Regions from separate parts of the Thermasporomyces composti genome, predicted to be linked through region 3. Evidence: riboswitches for the same ligand, from Rfam matches in the RefSeq annotation. Region 3 holds a riboswitch; each other region holds the start of a gene.
The links. A riboswitch is a leader RNA that binds a small molecule or an ion and turns the genes downstream of it on or off. The one in region 3 is predicted to bind cobalamin.

Region 1 (6,622 bases), 3.0 Mb from region 3:
GCCTGCCCGGCCAATCGGCAACGCGGAGCTACGTGACCGCATCGAGGCCGCCTGGCTCGGCCGGTGCGCGGGCAACTGCCTTGGAAAGCCGGTGGAGAACGGCGCGTTCTGGACTCCCGAACGCCTGCGGCACTACCTGGAGCTGTCCGGGAACTACCCGATCAGGGACTACATCCGCCGGCTCGACCCGATGCCCGAGGGCTTCGAGCTCAACCCCTGCTGGACCGAGACGACCAAGGGCCGGGTGGTCGCCGCGCCGCGTGACGACGACCTGGACTACACCCTGCTCGGCCTTCACCTGCTGGAGACCCGAGGTTTCGACTACACCTGCGCGGACGTCGCCGAGGAATGGCTGCTGCGTCTGCCGTACCACCTCACCTACACCGCCGAGCGGGTCACCTACCGCAACCTCGTCAACGGCGTCGAGCCGGAGCGCGCGGCGGTCGTCGACAACCCCTACCGGGAATGGATCGGCGCGCAGATTCGCGGTGACGTGTTCGGGTACGTCTGCGCGGGACGGCCGCGGGATGCCGCGCTCCTGGCCTACCAGGACGCGGTGCTGTCCCACCGGGGCAACGGCATCTACGGCGAGATGTGGGCGGCGGCTCTCGTCGCGGCCGCGTTCACGGCGACCACGCTGCGCGACGCGGTGGAGGAGTCGCTGCGGCACGTGCCGGCACGTTCCCGACTCGCCGAGGCGCTGCGCTGGGCGGTCGAGGTCTACGACAGCAAGGTGACGTGGGAGGAGGCCCGCGCCCGCCTGGACGAGCGCTACGGTCACTACCACTGGGTGCACACCATCAACAACGCCGTCGCCTGTGTCTTCGGGCTGCTGTACGCCGAGGACGACTACACCAACGCGATCGGTCTCACAGTGCAAGCTGGCCTTGACACGGACTCCAATGGCGGAACGGTCGGCTCGGTCGCGGGTGCGTTCGCGGGCCGGGGCGGCATCCCACGACACTGGACCTCGCCGTTCTCCGACACCCTGCGCAGTGGTCTGTTCGGCTTCGACCACAGCAGCATTCGTGACCTCGCCGAGCGCACGTTCGCGCTGGCGCGGACCTACGCCTGCCAGCGCGCGCAGCCGGTGTCCCGGCTCGACCGAGGCGACTCGACGTCCTCGCGGTCGTGAGCGGCACCGGCTTCCGCTCCTGAGCGGGATGAGTGGCGCGCGTCAGCTGACGCCCTCTGTCACGCGTCCTCGAGCAGGAGCCGGTGCGCGAGGGGGAGCAGGCCGACGCGGGCCAGCGGTGCCAGGGGGTCGTCGACGGCGTGGGTGGCGCGGTAGACCCGCGGTGGTACGCCGTACGCGTGACGGAATCGTCGCGTGAAGTGGAACGGGTTGGCGAACCCGCACGTCGTCGCCACCGCGGCCACGGTCAGGTTGCTTCGTTGGAGGAGCGTGGCGGCTCGGGCGAGTCGGACGAGCTCGATCGCGGCGACTGGCCCGATGCCGTACTCGCGTCGGAACAGCCGACACAGGTGACCGGGTGAGACCCGCGCCGCCGCGGCAAGCTCGCGGAGCGAAGGCGCGCACGTGCCGTCCGACCGCCAGGATGTCCGGAGCCGGTCGGCCAGTCTCGCCAGGTGAGGCGGGAGGTCGCCGTCGTCGTCGCTGGGGAGCGGGCCCCGGAGGAAGAGGTCGAGCAGCCAGCTCAGGACGTCGGCTCGTCGCGCGACGGCGTTCGCCGAGGTATGGCGACCCAACCACAGGGCGTACCTGCACAGCGCGCCCAGCGGATCGGCGGAGCTGAGCTCGCGGGTGAGCGGCCACATGTCCGGCTGGCGCATCGAGGCGGGGAGCTCCCCGACGAGGCTGAAGTGGACGTAGGCGTGGACCGACGCGCGATGTCTGTCCCAGGAGAACTGGTCCCGCATGCCCGGGCGGGCGAGGAGCAGAGTCCCGGGTCGCAGGTCCAGCGACGTCGCGCCTTCACACCACCGGGCGCTCCCGCGCAGCAGCCACACGAACTCGAAGTCGCGTAGGGTGCGTGGCCCGAAAGTCGCGCCCGGTGGGTAGTGCGCGACGTCAGGACCGGTGCGAACGATCACCCGGTAGGTCACGAACAGACAGGTTATGGACTCGTCGGGGCATGGTCTGCCCCGAAGCGGCGGGTGATGCTGGCCCAGAGGGGTCGACGAGCCGAGGAGTCAGACATGACCACGGTCAGCACGCCAGAACGCACGAGCTCGGTCCGTCTGCACGAGAACGTGACAGACGAGTTCGTCGAGCAGGTCCGCGTCGACGGCTACGCGGTGCTCGCCAACGCGATCTCGTCAGCCGAGGTGGCCGAGATCAACGCCGAGGCCGCCAGGCTCTGCAGGGGCGAGCTCGGCCACGTGGAGGGAGACTTCCAGGTGGATCTCGACGCCTCGGACGAGGAGGCGATGCGCCGGTACCTGTGCATCCACATGCCGCACAAGGTGTCGCCGGTGATGGAGCGGGCCTTGCGCGCGCCACGGATCGTCGAGGCGTTGACCCGGGTGATCGGGCCGAACGTCAAGGCGATGCAGTCGATGATCTTCATGAAGTCGGAGGGCAAGCCCGGCCAGGCCTGGCACCAGGACGAGTTCTTCATCCCCACCAGGGACCGGTCGCTCACCGCCGCCTGGATCGCGCTCGACGACGCCACGGTCGAGAACGGCTGCCTGTGGGTGCTGCCCGGCTCGCACGCGAGGGGCGTGATCTACCCCGACCGGGAGCACAACGACGAGCGCTTCGACTGCACGGTCGAGGCCTACAACTTCCCCTACAAGGACGAAGACGCTGTCCCCGTGGAGATCCCCGCGGGCGCCGCGATCATCTTCAACGGCTACCTGCTGCACCGGTCGCTCCCCAACACCGGCAAGCACGGCTTCCGACGGGCGCTGGTCAACCACTACCTGAGCGCGGAGTCGCTGCTGCCGTGGCGCCCGGTGCCAGGTCAACACGTCGCCAAGTGGGACTACCGCGACATCGTGATGGTCGCCGGGGAGGATCCTTACGCCTACAAGGGATACGAGGACATCGCGCGGCCGCACATCCGGCCCGATGGCGAGGGCGGCTGCGACCGCTGAGCTGTCGTGGGGCCCTTCGCGCTGCCGAAGGGCCCCACGACGGGTGAGCGTGGTCGCTCATCGGCCACCGCTGCGACCTACGCCCGCCGGCCGAGTCAGCGGGCCGGGGCCGGGGCGGGGTGGAGCGTGGCTCGGACCCGGCGGGCCGCCTCCACCATGGCGCGCAGCGCCGGCACCACCTCCTCGTACCGGCGGGTCTTCAAGCCACAGTCCGGATTGACCCACAGCTGCGCGGGATCGAGCGCTGCCAAGGCCAGCCGCAACGCGTCTTCGATCTCCTCCACGGTCGGGACGCGTGGCGAGTGGATGTCGTAGACGCCTGGCCCGATACCGCGCCGGTAGCCGGTGCGCGCCAGGTCGTGCACCAGCTCCATGCGAGACCGTGCCGCCTCGACGCTCACCACGTCGGCGTCGAGCGCGTCGATCGCGTCCACGATCTCGCCGAACTCGGAGTAGCACATGTGCGAGTGGATCGTGGTGGTGTCGGCGACACCCGAGGTCGCCAGCCGGAACGCGCCGACCGCCCACCGCAGGTACTCCGGCTGGTCGGCCGAGCGCAGCGGCAACCGCTCCCGCAGCGCCGGTTCGTCGACCTGGATGTGCCGGATCCCGGCCGCCTCCAGGTCACGGATCTCGTCCCGCAGCGCGAGCGCGACCTGGCGTGCCGTCTCCGCGAGGCTCTGGTCGTCCCGGACGAACGACCACGCCAGCATGGTGACCGGCCCTGTCAACATTCCCTTGACCGGCTTGGTGGTGCGGGACTGGGCATAGGTCGTCCACTCGACGGTGATGGGCTCCGGCCGAGCCACGTCGCCGTAGAGGATCGGAGGACGGACGTAGCGGGTGCCGTACGACTGCACCCAGCCCGACTCGGTGCACGCGAAGCCGGTGAGGCGTTCGGCGAAGTACTGCACCATGTCGTTGCGCTCGGGCTCGCCGTGGACGAGGACGTCGAGGCCGATGTCCTCCTGCAGCGCGATCACCTTGTCGATCTCGGCGCGCATACGGGCCTTGTAGGTGGCCTCGTCGATCCGTCCGTGGCGCAGGTCGGCCCGGGCAGCGCGGATCTCCGACGTCTGGGGGAACGACCCGATCGTCGTCGTGGGTAGCAGCGGCAGCGGGTTGGTCGCGGACCGCGCCCGCACCCGGGACGCGTAGTCGCCGCGCGGGGTCCCGTCACCGAGTGCCGCGAGCCGCGCCCGCACCCGGGCGTCGACGGTGCCCGGCGGCCGTCGCGTCCTGGCCGCTTCGGCCTGCGCGAGCTCGTCCGAGATCTGCTCCCGACCCTCCCGGAGCGCCCGACCGAGCAGGACCACCTCGTCGACCTTCTGGCGGGCGAAGGCCAGCCGTCCTCGCAGCTCCTCCGGCAGCGACGTCTCCAGCGAGACGTCGAGCGGGACGTGCTGGAGAGAGCAGGAGGTGCCCACCATGAGCTCGTCCACCGAGCCGAGGAGCGAGGCGGCCACCGCCAATGCCTGCGGGAGGTTCGTCCGCCACACGTTGCGGCCGTCCACCAAGCCGGCGACGAGCCTGCGGCGCGACAGGCCGGCCGACGCCACCCGCGTGGCGTCCTCAGCGCCCGCGACGAGGTCGAGCGCCAGACCGTCCACCGGGGTGGCCGCGAGGACGCCCAGCGCCTCGCGGATCGGTCCGAAGTAGGTCGCGACCAGGAGCTTGGGGCGTCGGGGCGACGAGCCCAACCGGTCATACGCGGCCCGGAGCAGGGCCAGCTCCTCCGGGGAGCGGTCGGCGGCCAAGGCGGGCTCGTCGAGCTGCACCCAGCTCGCTCCGACGTCGGCGAGCCGACCCAGCAGGTCGGCGTAGACGTCCAGCAGCGGCGAGAGCAGGTCGAGCGGGCGGAAGCCCTCGGGTGCACCCGGCGCCGGCTTGGCCAGCAGCAGGAACGTGAGGGGACCGAGGAGCACCGGCCGGGTGTCGAGCCCCAGCGCCGCGGCCTCGTGGTACTCCTCGACGGGTTTGACGTGCTCCTCGTCGAGGCGGAAGACCGTGTCCGGGCCCACCTCCGGAACGAGGTAGTGGTAGTTGGTGTCGAACCACTTGGTCATCTCCAGCGGCGGAGCACCGGTGACGCCGCGCGCCATCGCGAAGTAGCGGTCGAGGCCGGTCAGCTGGCGGAAGCGGGGTGGGACCGCACCGACCAGCACCGCGTGGTCGAGGACCTGGTCGTAGAGCGAGAACGTGTTGGAGGGGATCTCGTCGAGGCCGGCGTCTCGGAGGGTCTCCCAGGTCTGTCGGCGAAGGCTCGCCGCGGTGTCGAGGAGCGCGGTGGCGTCGATCTTTCCGGACCAGTAGGCCTCGGTGGCGCGCTTGAGCTCTCGTCGCTGCCCGATCCGGGGGTAGCCGAGCACGGTCGTGCGTCCAGCAGCCATGAGTCCTTCCCTCGCGAACTCATCGTCGGGACCGCGTGCCTTCCTGGCATGCGGGCAGCTGGCAGGTCTTCGGACTCGTGGGCTGGCGTGGCCCCGGCTCACGGCACCGGAGGCCGACGGGTTCCTACTGGCCGTCGCTTCCCAGGAGGCTCATGCCGCCCAGTGCGTATGACGGCGGTCGTTCCCACTCACCGCTGCGGGGCAGTCCCGGACTCTCACCGGGTTCCCTCTTACCTCTCCCCACCGCGCGGGTCCGCTCGGCGAGGAGAACCAACTGCGGCTTCGACCCTAGCCCGTCGTCGGAGCGCGCCACCACACCGGGCGGAGAGTGTCGGCGCGGTTGGACACCGCGGCCGGCTACCGCGGGAGCGCACTGGCTCGCCAGGCGTTCGGACCCGGCCGCAGGGGTTGCCGCGCGCGGCGCCAGTAGACCGCCCACGGCGACGGCCCGCGTGTGCCGCTGGGCTGGACGCTTCGCGCCGCGCGGAGCTTCGCGGAGATCACCGCGACGAGTGCGGCGAACTCCTCCGGCGTCGGCGTCCCCTTGACCACCCGGAGCAACGCGTCCCTCTCGGCCTCCGCCGGCGACGTCGGGACCTCCGCCGTGACGCCGGCGTCACGCTGACGCGGCTCCCCACGGCGCGGCTGGCCGGTGGGTCGTGGTTCGTCGACCGCCATCAGTTCGCCTCCTGGCACGAGGTCACAGCGGGATGTTGCCGTGCTTGCGCGGTGGCAAGGTCTCCCGCTTGTTACGGAGCAGGCGCAGCGCACGGATCACCTCGACGCGGGTCTCGTGCGGGTAGATCACCGCGTCGACGTAGCCGCGCTCGGCCGCGATGTAGGGGTTGAGCAGCGTGTCCTCGTACTCCTGGATCCGTCGCGCGCGCACCGCCTCGGGGTCCTCCGCGGCCGCGATCTCCCGGCGGTGCAGCACCTCCACGGCGCCTTGCGCGCCCATGACCGCGATCTGCGCCGTAGGCCAGGCCAGGTTGATGTCCGCGCCGAGGTGCTTCGACCCCATGACGTCGTACGCGCCGCCGTAGGCCTTCCGGGTGATCACGGTGACGAGCGGCACGGTGGCCTCGGCGTAGGCGTAGATGAGCTTGGCGCCACGCCGGATGATCCCGTTCCACTCCTGGTCGGTCCCCGGCAGGAACCCGGGCACGTCGACG
Region 2 (6,622 bases), 590 kb from region 3:
CGGCTATTGTCCGGTGCCGGAGGTCGCCGCCGCGGCTCGTGCCAAGAGCGTGATCTCACCGCACCCCACGCTGCCGCCCGCCTTCTACTCGATGGCGCGGTCGCACTACATCCTCGATCCCAGCGTCGCCAACATCGCCTACTTCGGCACCTTCTACGCCACCCGTGGCCTGGACGACGTCCTCACCGCGCTGGCCCGCCTGGACTCGGCCACACGTGACCTGCTGAGGCTGCACGTCTTCACCTCGAAACCGCAAGCCCTGCGGGAGCGGGTCGAGGAGCTGGGGATCAGCGGCCTGGTGCGCATCAATCCCTACGTCCGCTTCCTTGTCTTCCTCAACCTCACCACCAAGTTCGACTGCTTGATCGTCAACGACGCCCTGACGACAGAGCACCACGAGCGCAACCCGTACCTGCCCTCAAAGTGGAGCGACTACCGCGGCAGCGGTCGCCGGGTGTGGGGTCTGGTCGAGGAAGGCAGCCCGCTGAGCGCCCGACCCTTGGATTTCGCCTCGCCGGTCGGTGACGTCGAGGCGGCGCAGGACGTGCTGCGCAAGATCGCCGCCTTGACGGAGACCAGGGCGAAGGGCTAGGTCGGCTGCTCCCGCGTCGGCATGGGTGAGCCCGGACCGAGCAGCGCCTCGCGGAACCTCGGCTCGACCACGGACCAGTCGTAGCGCTCGACGACGTAGTCGCGCGCCTCGGCTCCCGCCCTGTCCCGCCGCTCCGCGTCGGCGTGGGACAGGATGCGCTTGGCCGCCTCCTCGACGCTGCCGACGACCCAGTCGCTCGGGAAGATGCCTCGGGCGCCGTCGTAGGCGGCGTAGAGCGGCCAGTCGCGGATCACCGGGACCGCGCCGGAGGCCGCCCCCTCGGTGGGACCGACCGGGAAACCCTCCCGTCGGCTGGCGCTCAGGATGAAGCCGGCGTCGCGCAGTGCCTCCGGAAGGTCGTTGGTGTAGGGGACGTAGACGATCCCGTCGCGGACGTCGTCCTCCTGGGCCCGCGCACGGAACCGATCGCGGTACCGCAGCGCGCCGAGGTGCTGGTGGTCGGAGAAGTCGTGGCCGATCAGCATGAGCCGCCAGCGTCGATCGACGGCTCGGAGCTGAGACAGCACCTCCAGCGCCCAGATCGGGTCCTTCACTCGCTGGGCCCACCCCACCATCGCCACGGTGCGCTCGGCGCCGGGGCGCTTGGGCAGCCCGAATCGCCGCAGCCGCATCTCGTTGGGCACGACATGGATGCGATCCACCTGGGCCAAGCCGGGGACGGCGCGCTCGACGAGCTGGCGCACGTGGTTGCCGACGAAGATCACATCGGAGACCCGTGACCAGTCGATCATGTGGGGCTGGGGTGAGATCGCCTCCAGACTGTGGAATCGGACGACGAGACGGGCCTTCCTCGGCGCGTGGATGGCGACCCACTGGGCGGCGTTGTCACACCAGTCCACGAAGATCGTCTCGGCCCAGTCCAGGAGCTCGACGTCGCTCTCGCTCAAGCCCGGCACCTCCAGACCGAGCGCGTCTCGGAGCCGGTCGCCGATGAGGATGGGCCGTTGGTGCCGACGTGGCGGCGCTCCCGGTTCCCGGAGGTAGAGCACCCGCAGGTCGACCTGGTCGTCTCCGGCGAGTGCGCCGATGATGCCCTTGGTGAAGTGCGGATAGTCACCGGGGACGATCAGCAGCCGATGTGGCCGGCGTCCGGCGGTCGAAGCCACCGAACTGGCGACTGAGGTGGGCGCGCCAGCCGTTCGCCGCGCCGAGGCGACCGTCTGGTCGGCGAGCAGCCCGCTCATGCTCCCGGACGGCGCGCCCAGGGCACGGTAGGTCTGCGACTCTCGCAGCGGCGCCAGGAAGCCAGCGGGGTCTGACACGAGAGGGCTGACGAGGACGTCGGCGTGCAGCTCGCGGTGGAACACCGCGTCGGTGACCTCCATCACCAGCGGCACCACCTCGTCCACCCGACCGACCCGGAGAGCATCGTCGGCGTGCCTCATCACGGCGCGCACCCGCTCAGCGAGATCACCGGGATGCTCGCCGCTGACGATGCGGAGCGTCGCCTGCTGCAGGCGCAGGCGATCCCGGGTCGTCTCCGGCAGGTCGAGGCCCAGAGCGGACCGGACGATGGAGTCGGCTGCGTCGAGCATGTTGTGGCGCCGCAGCGTCTGCACGAGGGTGAGGACCTCGCTGACGTAGTGCCGCACGGCGGGGTCGTCGGGGTCGGCCTCGACACGCCGCCAGGCCTCCACCACCTCTGACGGATCGACGCCGACCTTCCCGGTCCGCAGGACCCGCTGCAGCGGGGCCACCGCGCGGATCAGCTCCAGACGGGTACGGAGTCGGGGGTCGTCCGCGAGCATGACCTCGGCTCGGGGATTGAGCTGACCGGCCCGTCGAGCGGCCGGTAAGGCGGTCCGATCCGCCGCCACGATGAGGTCGGCGTTCTTGGCCCTCCGACGCAGCCACGGGTCATACCGCGCGAGCAGCCAGGTCCGGCGTGGCGGCGTGGCGACCCGCACCCACGCGCGCACGACGGCGTTGCGGGCGACCACCCGGGCCCAGTCCGCGGAGAACCTGGGCACTTTGGCGCCATTGCGTCGGCCGGACAGGCTCATGCGCAGGCGGCGCGCCTCGACGCCGTCGACGACGTCCATCCCGAGCTCGGCTGGATCGCCGGTGGATGCGATGCGGACGGTGAAGCCGGACGTCTTCAGCTGCCGAACCAGTCTCGTCACGACCGGATGGTTCGTGCGATGGCCGGTGATGAGAAGGATGTCCGTCACTTTGTCTTCCCTGCCCGGACCGAGGACCCGCCACGCACCACGGGCGGCAAGATTATCGGGCTGTGCCTCGGGGTGAGCTCGCCCGACGACGGTGGTCCTCACGAAGGACGCGTTCACCGAGGCCAACGTTCCCGGCGGACGCCTCCTCGTCCGGGATCGGCTCCGTCCGATCGACCTGGGCGAGCGTCCAGCGGGCCGACCAGGACCCGAAGTCGGGCGACGCGAACCGGCGGACGCTGCGGCCGACCCGCGCAGCTGACCAGGGCCTCACATCCGGTCGGGCGCGGGGAGTCCACACCAGGCGAGGGCGCGACCGGCGACGACGCGGCTCGCCTCGGCCACGAGGAGCCGGGCACTGTGCGCGGGTGACGGCTCCTCGTCACCCCGAGGCAGCGGGCCCGCGCCCGCCTCGAACCTCTCCACCGCCGCCAGGAAACGGGCCACGTACGCGTCGAACGCCCGGGGACGCGCGCGCCCGCTGAGGTACCGCGCCACCACGCCGGGATAGTCGGCGAGTACACAGATCAGCTGGCGCGACTCCTCGGCTTCGAGCGCGGCGGGGTCCAGCCGCTCCGGGTCGCGATGCACGCCGAGCGCGTCCCCCGCTCGGAGCAAGCCGGCCAGCCGCGCGTGGGCGTACCGCAACGCGTCTCCAAGCCTCGGCGATAAACGGTGGCGTGGGCCGCGCGCTGCCTCGTCCTCCGCCACGGTGGCCTGCCCTGGCGGTGTGCCGTAGCTGGGCCCGGCGCGGAGGATCTCCCACACGATCGACGCGAGCGCGCCACCGCTGAGGCGGAGGTTGACGAACCCGGCCTCGGCCCAGCTGGCGTCCACGGCGTCGAGACGTTCCAACCGCTTCGCGACCAGCTCCGCCAGTCGGCTCGCCGTCAGCCGCGTGTCGGGGACGTCACCGGTGTGCGAGCGACGGCTGATCGACTGGTCAGCCTGGTCGATCGAGGACGAGCCGGAGGCGCTACGGGCTGTGGCGAGAAGTGGCCCCACGGGAAACGCCAGGTCACCCCGCGTGCCGGGGCGCTCGCCTACGTGGGTCGGTGGGACGAGCCGAATGCCGGCGCGCGGGTCGGTGTCGCACCGCGTCGCGTCCGGGACCACCTCGATGAAGGCGACGCGGATCTCGTCGGCCAGCCGGTCCAAGACCACCGCGTCAGCGTAGCCGGCTGGCGGCCTGGTACCCTTTTCGAGCCTCGAGCCCCCGTAGCTCAGGGGATAGAGCAACGGCCTCCGGAGCCGTGTGCGCAGGTTCGAATCCTGCCGGGGGCGCCCATCGGGTGCAGCGCATCTCAGGCAACACGCCGACAGCCGCTGAGACGATTCGCTCGTCCACTGCGACGACTCGCTCGTCACGGGCAGTCAGCTATGCCCAGGGCACGTGACGTTTGACCGATTCGAGGCGTCCGGCCTCTGCGTCGTTGCGTCCTCACACCGCTCTTCGGTGTGCTCGTGGCGGTGCCTAGGGGACGACACCCAACCCGATCGCCGGTGGCCAGGGCGACCGGGACCGGTGAACCCCCGCCCTGATCGTCGGCTACCCGGTCCTCACCGAGGCCGGCAAGGACGTCTGCAACACCCACCTCATCGCACCGGTCGCCCAGTCACGTGAGCACGGTGCGCGTCGGCTGCACCACTTCGCGGCGCTGTTCAGTGACTTCGCGGCGCTGTTCAGTGACGCGGGGCGACCGCCTCTGAGCACCCCGCCTGGGCCATGATCTCGACCCATTGCGACACGCCCACATTTTCTAGTGTTCTGTTGCAAACCCCGACACAACATGTAGTGTCTTCTCCGCTGGTGGTTCGCCCTGGCCGGTTGGGCTGGGGCGAGGCAAGAGGGAACCCGGTGAGAGTCCGGGACTGCCCCGCAGCGGTGAGTGGGAACGACCGCCGTCACCGAAGCACTGGACGGGTTCGTCTGGGAAGCGACGGCCAGTAGGTCCACCGGATCGGTGGGTGCCCGCGAGTCCGAAGACCTGCCATCAGCCCGTGCTCTGTCCCGAGCGCGGAAGTCCGGCGTGTCCGCGCCGGCACCAGCACGAGCTCACGAGGGGAGAGCTGTGACTGTGACACGGTCTGCTGCGACACCGTCTGCTGTAACACCGTCTGCTGCGGCACCGCCCGCTGAGGGGACGACGGACACTCCACTCATTCGTCGCGACGGGACGCCGTCGCAGGCGACAAGCGCACCCATCCCGTGGACCTGGATCGAGCACGTCGTGACGGAAGCCGTCGCCGGGATCGACGACGTCGCGACCGAGCCAGTGCTCGCCGAGGTCCGTCGCACCGTCTATCCCGGCATCGGCATCGGAGAGCTGGCCACGGCGCTCATCATGGCCGCGCGCACACTCGTCGAGCGGGAACCCAACTACTCGTTGGTGACCGCGCGGTTGCTGCTCAGCAAGCTGCGTGACGAGGCGCTGTCCTACCTCGCGGGCGAGCCGCGCCACATCAGCCACGCCGAGCTGGACTACGCGAGCTACTTCCGCGACTACCTTCGTCGGGCGATCGACCTCGACCTCGTGGACGGGCGCCTCGCAAGCTTCGACCTCGACCGTGTGGCGGCGGCCATCCGCCCGATGCGGGACCTCGACATCGCCTTCCTGGGCCTGCAGACGCTCTACGACCGTTACCTCCTCCACCACGACGGCACCCGCTTCGAGCTGCCACAGGCGTTCTTCATGCGGGTCGCCATGGGGCTGGCCGTGCATGAGGACGAGCGCGAGGCCCGCGCGATCGAGTTCTACGACCTGCTCTCGAGCTTCCGCTTCATGGTGTCAACACCCACGCTGTTCAACGCCGGAACGCCACGTCCACAACTGTCCTCGTGCTTCGTGACCACGGTCGAAGACGACCTGGACTCGATCTTCCAGTCGTACCGCAACAACGCCTTGCTGGCCAAGTACTCCGGAGGACTGGGGAACGACTGGACGCCCGTGCGTGGCATGGGCGCGCACATCAAGGGCACGAACGGCCGGTCCCAGGGCGTCGTGCCGTTCCTCAAGATCGCCAACGACACCGCCGTCGCGGTCAACCAGGGCGGAAAGCGTAAGGGAGCGGCCTGCGCGTACCTCGAAACGTGGCACATCGACATCGAGGAGTTCCTGGAGCTGCGGCGCAACACCGGTGACGAACGGCGGCGCACGCACGACATGAACACCGCGAACTGGATCCCGGACGAGTTCCTGCGCCGTGTCGAGGCCAACGCGGAGTGGACGCTGTTCTCCCCGGACGAGGTGCCCGACCTCCACGATCTCTACGGCAAGGAGTTCGCCAAGCGATACCGCGAGTACGAGGAGGCCGCCGACCGCGGTGAGATCAGGGTGTTCCGCAGGGTGCCGGCCGTCCAGCTGTGGCGCCGCATGCTCACCATGCTGTTCGAGACCGGGCACCCGTGGATCACGTTCAAGGACCCGTGCAACCTGCGCTCTCCGCAGCAGCACGTCGGCGTGGTGCACTCGTCGAACCTCTGCACCGAGATCACCCTCAACACCAGCCGTGACGAAGTCGCTGTGTGCAACCTGGGCTCGGTCAACCTGGCGCGCCACGTAACCCCGGAGGGACTCGACACGGAGCGTCTGCGGGCCACTGTCGCGACGGCTGTGCGGATGCTGGACAACGTCATCGACATCAACCTCTACACAATCCCGCAGGCACGTCGGTCCAACCTGCGGCATCGCCCGATCGGCCTGGGGATGATGGGGTACGCCGACGCGCTGCTGACTCTCGGGCTCCCAGTGGACGACCCCGCCGCCGTGGAGTTCGCCGATCGCAGCATGGAGCTCCTGTCGTACTACGCCATCGCCGCGTCGAGCGACCTCGCTGCCGA
Region 3 (6,622 bases):
CGGGTTGGGATGCGCTCGACGTCGGAGGAGATCTTGACCAGAGCGGACGCCAGCGCTGACGGCTGACCGGTGAGGTAGGCGCCAGCTCGGTCGGCCGCGAACTCGCGGTACCGCGAGAGCGCCCGGGTGAGGAGGAAGCTGATCACGTAGACGACGATGCTGGCCAACCACACCACCGCGAAGACCACGGCGGTGTTGTCCCGGCTGCGGCCGAGCCCCGAGTACATCCCGAACCGGGCGATGAGCCCGGCGAGGACACCAAGGAACGACGCCACGGTCATGACGGCCACGTCCCGGTGGGCGATGTGGGACAGCTCGTGCGCCAAGACTCCCTCGAGCTCGGCACGATCCAGCCGTCGCAGGAGACCCGTGGTGACGCACACCACCGCGTTCCGCGGGTTCCGACCGGTGGCGAACGCGTTGGGGAGCTGCATGTCGGACACCGCCACCCGCGGCTTCGGCATGTCGGCCAGGGCGCACAGCCGGTCGATCATCGCGTGCAGCTCCGGCGCCTCCTCCGGAGTGACCTCGTGCGCGCCCATCGCGGCGAGCGCGATCTTGTCCGAGAAGTACCACTGCGCGACCAGAGCCCCCGCCGCGATGAGGACGACCAGGAACCAGTCGACGCCCGCGGCGATCAAGCCGGCCATCGCCGAGACGTACAGCAGCCCCAGCAGGAACATGACCACGACCATTCGGGTGGTCAGGCCCCTATCCGCCGGAAATCGCGTTCGTGCCATGTGTCATCGCTCCTCCTGTCATCTCATACGACGACGCGCGAGCGCCGAAGATTCCCGGCGCCCGCGCGTACGGCGCGATGAGCGTTCACCACCGAGGTGCCTGACCCGTCCGTTACCCGGGGATCAGTCCCTCCTCGCCGAGAAGCTCTTTGACCTCGTCGATGGTGGCGTCCTCCGGCGGAAGGAACAGGTCCGAGTCCTCCAGCGCGTCGTCCGGCAGCCTGGTGCCGACGGCTCGCACCTTCTGCAGAAGCGCCTGGAGCGCGGACTTGAACGCCGCCTCGTCGCCAGCCTCGACCGCCGTCTCGAGCTCGCTGTCGAGCTTGTTGAGCTCCTCGAGGTGCTCGTCGGCAACCCGCAGCTGGCCCTCGCCGAGGATTCGGACGATCACGATCCCTCCCCCTGCCGTTGTGCCTGCTCCGGCCTGACCTGCGCGGACTGTTCCGCCCCACTCCCGGCCTGGTCACTCTGGGCGGGCTGGCCCTCCAGCTCGCGCGGCTGCTGGGTGCCCCCAGCGAGCTGCGCCTTCATCGCGGCGAGCTCGCGCTCGACCTCGTTGCTCGAGGCCAGCATGTCCAGTTCGCGGGAGATGTCGTCCTTGCCGGTGCCCGTCACGTCGTCCAGCACCCCGGACGCCAGCAGCTCGTCGATTGCCCCGGAACGCGCCTGGAGCTCGGCGGTCTTGTCCTCGGCACGCTGGATGGCCAGGCCCACATCGCCCAGCTCCTCCGAGATCCCAGCGAACGCCTCGCCGATCCGGGTCTGCGCCTCGGCTGCGGTGTAGGTGGCCTTGATGGTCTCCTTCCTGGTGCGGAAGGCCTCCACCTTGGTCTGCAGACGCTGGGCGGCGAGGGTCAGCTTCTCCTCCTCGCCCTGAAGGGCGGCGTGCTGCGTGCTGAGATCAGCGAGCTGCTGCTCCAGGCCGGAGCGCCGAGTGAGCGCCTCCCGAGCCAGGTCCTCCCGGCCCATGCTGAGCGCCTTCTGCGCCTGCTCCTTGAGCTTGTCCGACTGCTGCCGCAGCTGGTTCATCTGGAGCTCGAGGCGCTTCCGGCTGGTCGCGACGTCGGCGACGCCTCGGCGTACCTTCTGGAGCATTTCCAGCTGCTTCTGGTACGAGTAGTCGAGGGTCTCCCGCGGGTCCTCGGCACGGTCCAACGCCTTATTGGCCTTCGCGCGGAAGATCATCGCGAAGCGCTTGAGAATACTCATCGAGGTCGGCCGCCCCCTTCGTCTCCAGGCCGGTCGTCAGTGTCAATCGTGCCGGGTCGGCACCGGACGGCGTGTCTGCGATCACCCTATGCCGCGAAGCCCTCACCAGGCGACCCCGCCACCCGCGTGCCTTGTCGCTGCGGTCGATCAAACCACAGGAAGCCAGGCCACCGGGCCCCATGGCATAGCGTGCATTGGGGACCGAAGCGACGGCCGGGACACATCGTCGAGCCGTTACGCTGTGGAGCGTGTTCCGACGCCGTACGACGACCGAGCCGGCCCCCGCCGAGAGTACCGAATCCACCCCTCGACCCACGACACCGGCCAAGGGGCCACGCGGCAAGGGATCGCCAGGCAAGGGACGTCCGACGCCGAAGCGCCGTGACGCTGAGCGGGCTCGCCGGCAACGGATCGCCGCCCCGCGCGACCGTCGGGAAGCCGCGCGGCTGGCGCGGCAACGGGCCCGGGCGGAGCGCGCGAAGATCCAGCAGGCGCTGATCACGGGCGACGAGCGCTACCTGCCGCCACGTGACAAGGGACCCGTCCGCCGCTTCTGCCGGGACTTCGTCGACTCGCGGAGGACGCTGGGCGAGTACCTCCTGCCCTTCTTCCTGGTGATCTTCCTCGCCATGATGATCCCTGTGCCGCAGGTTCAGCTTGTCGCCTACTACCTGTGGCTCACGGCAATCATCATCGTGCCCGTCGAGCTGTTCATCCTGGGCCGACGGCTCAAGCGCGAGCTCCGGGCGCGCTTCCCGAACGAGAGCCACCGCGGCGCTGTGTTGTACGGCGTGATGCGCGCGACGCAAATCCGACGGCTGCGCCTACCGAAGCCGCAAGTCGCGCCCGGCGACACGATCTGAGACCACCGGGCGCCCCGAGGCGACCGGACGCCGTCCGTCGGACACCCGCAGACCCGGGTCACCACACCCAGAGGACTGACGCCCCCTCAGGACGCGCCCCTCAGGACGTGGGGTAGGGCTACGCGCAGTCGGCCTGTCCGCGGGCGACCGTACTCCGCAGGGTCGGCCGCCTGGCCAGCCGTCCACTCAGCTCCGCGTTCCGCCACGCCGAGCGCATCTCCCCGGCGCTCAGCGCCTCCCGGATGCTCTCGGCGAGCTCGTCGTGGGGAGTCTGCAAGGCGTACCGCCACGACACCACGAGCCCGCGCAGCTCACCGAAGCAGTCGAACTCAGCCAGGACACGGTCATCCGCCGCGGTGCCGACGACCGTCTCCAGGCCCAGCTCGGCGAGGACAGCTCCCGCGCGCGGGACCAGCGGCGCCAGCCGGTCGAGGAGAGGCGGCAGCGCGCCCGCTCCCGCTGGCAGGAAGCTCCGGGCGAGGACCGAGACACCCGTCTCGGCGTACTTCTCCGCGACGAAGTCCGACGCCCGGCGGCGGGCGGCGCGGTAGGCGTCACGGACCGTATCGGCGAGGTCCCGGACCTGGATGCCTTGGGTCCAGTCGGGCGCCAGCTCGACCGCTTGAACGCGGCCATGACCGTCGACGCTGACCCGCACCAGGCCACGTCCGTCGTCGCAGGTGAAGGTGCTCGTGGCGATCCGCTGCTCCAGGATGCGCAACCGGTGCAGCCACTCTTCGCCCCGACGCATGCCGACCCTCCGTTGCGGTGTCTCACCAAGATCGCCCAGACGGTAACGGATGCCTGACAGGGTGTACCAGGCGACTCCCCGAGGACTCGACGTGGCGAACGTCGCACTCCACGGGACTCACGAGGGTCGACTCGGGTGTCGGACCAGGAACTCGGCGGTCAGTCGGCGCTCTCGTCGGCGGGATGCAAGCTCATCGGCCCGTACACCTCTCGCCCGGCCTCGAGCAGGGTGACCTGGTCCACTCCGGCAGCCCGGAGCTCCCGCCAGGTCTCCCCGATCCAGCTCTCCGCGTCACTTTGGGACGGAAACTCGACCCGGGCCAACCCGCCGACGTCGACGGGGTTGCCGTCCGCATCCTCGAGCCGCCATGTCCACGTCATCCCGTTGAGCTTAGAGCCTCCGCAGGGACACGGGCCGCAGCCGGCGCAGTCCACATCCTGACGTCCGCTTTGACGCGACCGGCTCCGTCGTGAGAACTTCCGTCCTGCACAACGTCATGGTGACGGGTCGGTTGACCCGTCTGACAGGGGAAGCCGGTCGGAAGCCGGCGCTGACCCGCAACCGTAGGCCGCGGCCTGGAGAGCAACCAGGCTCCACCCCTTGAGCGGCGAGCCGGGACGCCTGGCCATGACGTGGCTCCACGAACACCCGTCGAGGTCTGCGGGGCGGAGCCCGGGTGAGCACCCGAGTCTGCCCTCGGCCGCCGGCACTCGCCGGACGACGCCGAGGGTTTCTCGTGTTGGTCCCGGGGTCCGCGCCCGGACCCCTCACCCGGAGGACCCCATGAGTCTGGAGCGCGACGTTCGACGCCCTGTCCGGTCAGTCCTGACCGCGTCCAGGACTGCCCTGGCCGCGTCAGCAGCCCTCGTCCTCGCCGTTGTAGTGGCCGGACCCGCGTCCGCCGAGGCCTATCGCTACTGGGGCTTCTACCAGTGGAAGGACGGCGCCTGGGTCCTGGCGAGCAGCGGACCCGCGTCGGTCACGCCGGAGGACGGCGCTGTCGACGGTTGGCGACTGGCTGTCTCGGGCGAGACCACCCCACCCCGACCGCCTCGGGCGCCCGGCGACTTCGAGGCGATCTGCGGAGGGACACCAGCCGAACCCGGCCGCAAACGCGTCGCCGTCGTCGTCGACTACGGGCTCGCCGAGGAGGAGACCAGCGGCCAGGCGCTGCCCCAGCCACGGGGCGCCTGTGCGGTTGTCGACGCGGACGCCAGCTCCGCCCAGGTGCTGGCAGCGGTCGCTTCGGTACGGGAGGAGAACGGGCTGGTCTGCGCGATCGACTCCGTTCCGGCGACCGGCTGCGGGGACACGGTTCCCGAGGAACCCGACATCCCCTCCCCCGAGCCGACCGTGGCGCTCCAGCTTCCGGGTGGCACGCCCGAGGCGACGTCGACCGCGCAGGCCAACGAGACCACGACACCGAATCCGGCGGCCGCTGAGAACACCGATGGAGCGGCGAACACCGACGAGCAATCCTCGTCGCGCGGTGTCGCGGTGTGGTCGGTCGTTGGTGTGCTGGTCGTCGCGGCGCTTGTCCTCGCCGCGTTGGTGACCCGGCGCCGCCGCGGCGCCGGCGAGGACGTCTGACCTGTGCGCGCCGCCCACCGCCCTTCACTCCCCCGCCACCTCCACCCGGGCGCGTGGTGGCTGTGGGCGCTCGGCCTGGCGACCGCGGCGAGCCGTACCACGAACCCGGTCCTGCTGGCTCTGCTCGTCGCGGTGGCCGGCAACGTCGTGGCCGCGCGACGGACGAGCGCCCCATGGGCCAACTCGTACGCGGCGTTCCTCCGGCTCGGACTCGTCGTCATCGCGATCCGGGTGGTGTTCCAGGCCGTGTTCGGAGCCGCGGTCAGCGGCACGACGGTGCTGGTCCGACTGCCCCAGGTGCCGCTGCCGGACTGGATGCAAGGCATCCGGATCGGCGGTCCGGTCACCGCTGAGGCGTTGGCCTCTGCCGCGCTCGACGGCCTGCGCCTCGCGGCGGTCCTGGCCTGCGTGGGCGCCGCCAACGCGCTGGCCAACCCCAAACGTCTGCTGGCCAGCGTGCCCGGTGCGCTGTACGAGATGGGCGTCGCCGTCGTGGTGGCGATGACGTTCGCTCCCCAGCTCGTCGCCGACGCGGCTCGAGCCAGAGCCGCGCGGCGGCTGCGTGGCCAGCCGGACCGTGGGCTGCGGGCGCTTCGCGCCGTCGCCGTCCCGGTGCTCGAGGGCGCCATGGAGCGTTCGCTCGCACTCGCCGCGGCGATGGACTCGCGCGGCTACGGACGGACGAGGACGACATCCGGCCGAGCCCGGGTGCTCACCGGCGTGCTCGTCCTCGGCGGCCTGCTCGGCATCTGTGTCGGCCTCTACGGCCTCCTCGACGCCGGCGGACCGCCGGCGCTGGGCCTTCCCCTCCTGGTCGCCGGCGTCGCGGCGGCGGGAACGGGCCTGTTCCTCGGCGGCCGGCGGACGGCCCGCACCCGCTACCGTCCCGACCCCTGGGCGTTGCCCGAGTGGCTGGTCGCCGGCTCCGGCATCGCCTGCGCGGCCAGCTTCATGTGGTCTCAGGCCACCGGCGCCGACGGCCTCGTCGTGGCGACCACACCGCTCGCCGTGCCGCCCTTGCCGGCCGTCGCGGCGGTCGGCGCGCTCCTCGCTCTCCTTCCGGCGTGGCTGGCACCTCCGCCGCCGACGCCCGCCGGCCGAACCGCGGAGGTCTTCCGGTGATTCGCTTCGAATCCGTCACGGTCTACTACCCCGAGCAGCCCGAGCCGGTCCTGCGGGACGTCACCTTGCACGTGGCGGAGGGCGAGCTGTGTCTGGTCGTCGGTCAGACCGGAAGTGGCAAGTCGACCTTGCTCCGGGCGATCAACGGTCTGGTTCCGCACTTCACCGGCGGAACTCTGATCGGACGGGTGCTCGTGGACGGCCGCGACACCCGCACGCACCGCCCTCGCGACCTGGCCGACGTCGTCGGCGTCGTCGGGCAGGACCCGCTTGCCACGTTCGTCACGGACACGGTGGAGGACGAGCTCGCCTACGGCATGGAGTCGCTCGGCCTTCCCGGCGACGTC

Region 1: linked by a shared signal. The riboswitch ahead of metE (5-methyltetrahydropteroyltriglutamate--homocysteine S-methyltransferase) and the one ahead of DFJ64_RS01440 (SCO2322 family protein) in region 3 are both predicted to bind cobalamin.
Region 2: linked by a shared signal. The riboswitch ahead of DFJ64_RS03970 (ribonucleoside-diphosphate reductase subunit alpha) and the one ahead of DFJ64_RS01440 (SCO2322 family protein) in region 3 are both predicted to bind cobalamin.

What each region holds. Positions count from the first base shown of each region.
Region 1 covers NZ_QTUC01000001.1:3,321,698-3,328,319, forward strand. Annotated here, with positions in the region: gene DFJ64_RS14435 (ADP-ribosylglycohydrolase family protein) at 1-1,135, shown strand, start outside; gene DFJ64_RS14440 (helix-turn-helix transcriptional regulator) at 1,195-2,067, opposite strand; gene DFJ64_RS14445 (phytanoyl-CoA dioxygenase family protein) at 2,161-3,060, shown strand; gene metE (5-methyltetrahydropteroyltriglutamate--homocysteine S-methyltransferase) at 3,156-5,450, opposite strand; cobalamin riboswitch at 5,494-5,740, opposite strand; gene DFJ64_RS14455 (acyl-CoA carboxylase subunit epsilon) at 5,808-6,128, opposite strand; gene DFJ64_RS14460 (acyl-CoA carboxylase subunit beta) at 6,151-6,622, opposite strand, start outside.
Region 2 covers NZ_QTUC01000001.1:909,581-916,202, forward strand. Annotated here, with positions in the region: gene DFJ64_RS03950 (hypothetical protein) at 1-592, shown strand, start outside; gene DFJ64_RS03955 (glycosyltransferase family 4 protein) at 589-2,784, opposite strand; gene DFJ64_RS03960 (DALR anticodon-binding domain-containing protein) at 3,052-3,945, opposite strand; tRNA gene DFJ64_RS03965 (tRNA-Arg) at 3,994-4,065, shown strand; cobalamin riboswitch at 4,576-4,791, shown strand; gene DFJ64_RS03970 (ribonucleoside-diphosphate reductase subunit alpha) at 4,860-6,622, shown strand, end outside.
Region 3 covers NZ_QTUC01000001.1:321,411-328,032, forward strand. Annotated here, with positions in the region: gene htpX (zinc metalloprotease HtpX) at 1-740, opposite strand, end outside; gene pspAA (PspA-associated protein PspAA) at 853-1,131, opposite strand; gene DFJ64_RS01420 (PspA/IM30 family protein) at 1,128-1,949, opposite strand; gene DFJ64_RS01425 (DUF3043 domain-containing protein) at 2,198-2,812, shown strand; gene DFJ64_RS01430 (YbaB/EbfC family nucleoid-associated protein) at 2,931-3,563, opposite strand; gene DFJ64_RS01435 (hypothetical protein) at 3,722-3,943, opposite strand; cobalamin riboswitch at 4,044-4,207, shown strand; gene DFJ64_RS01440 (SCO2322 family protein) at 4,347-5,153, shown strand; gene DFJ64_RS01445 (CbiQ family ECF transporter T component) at 5,157-6,275, shown strand; gene DFJ64_RS01450 (ABC transporter ATP-binding protein) at 6,272-6,622, shown strand, end outside.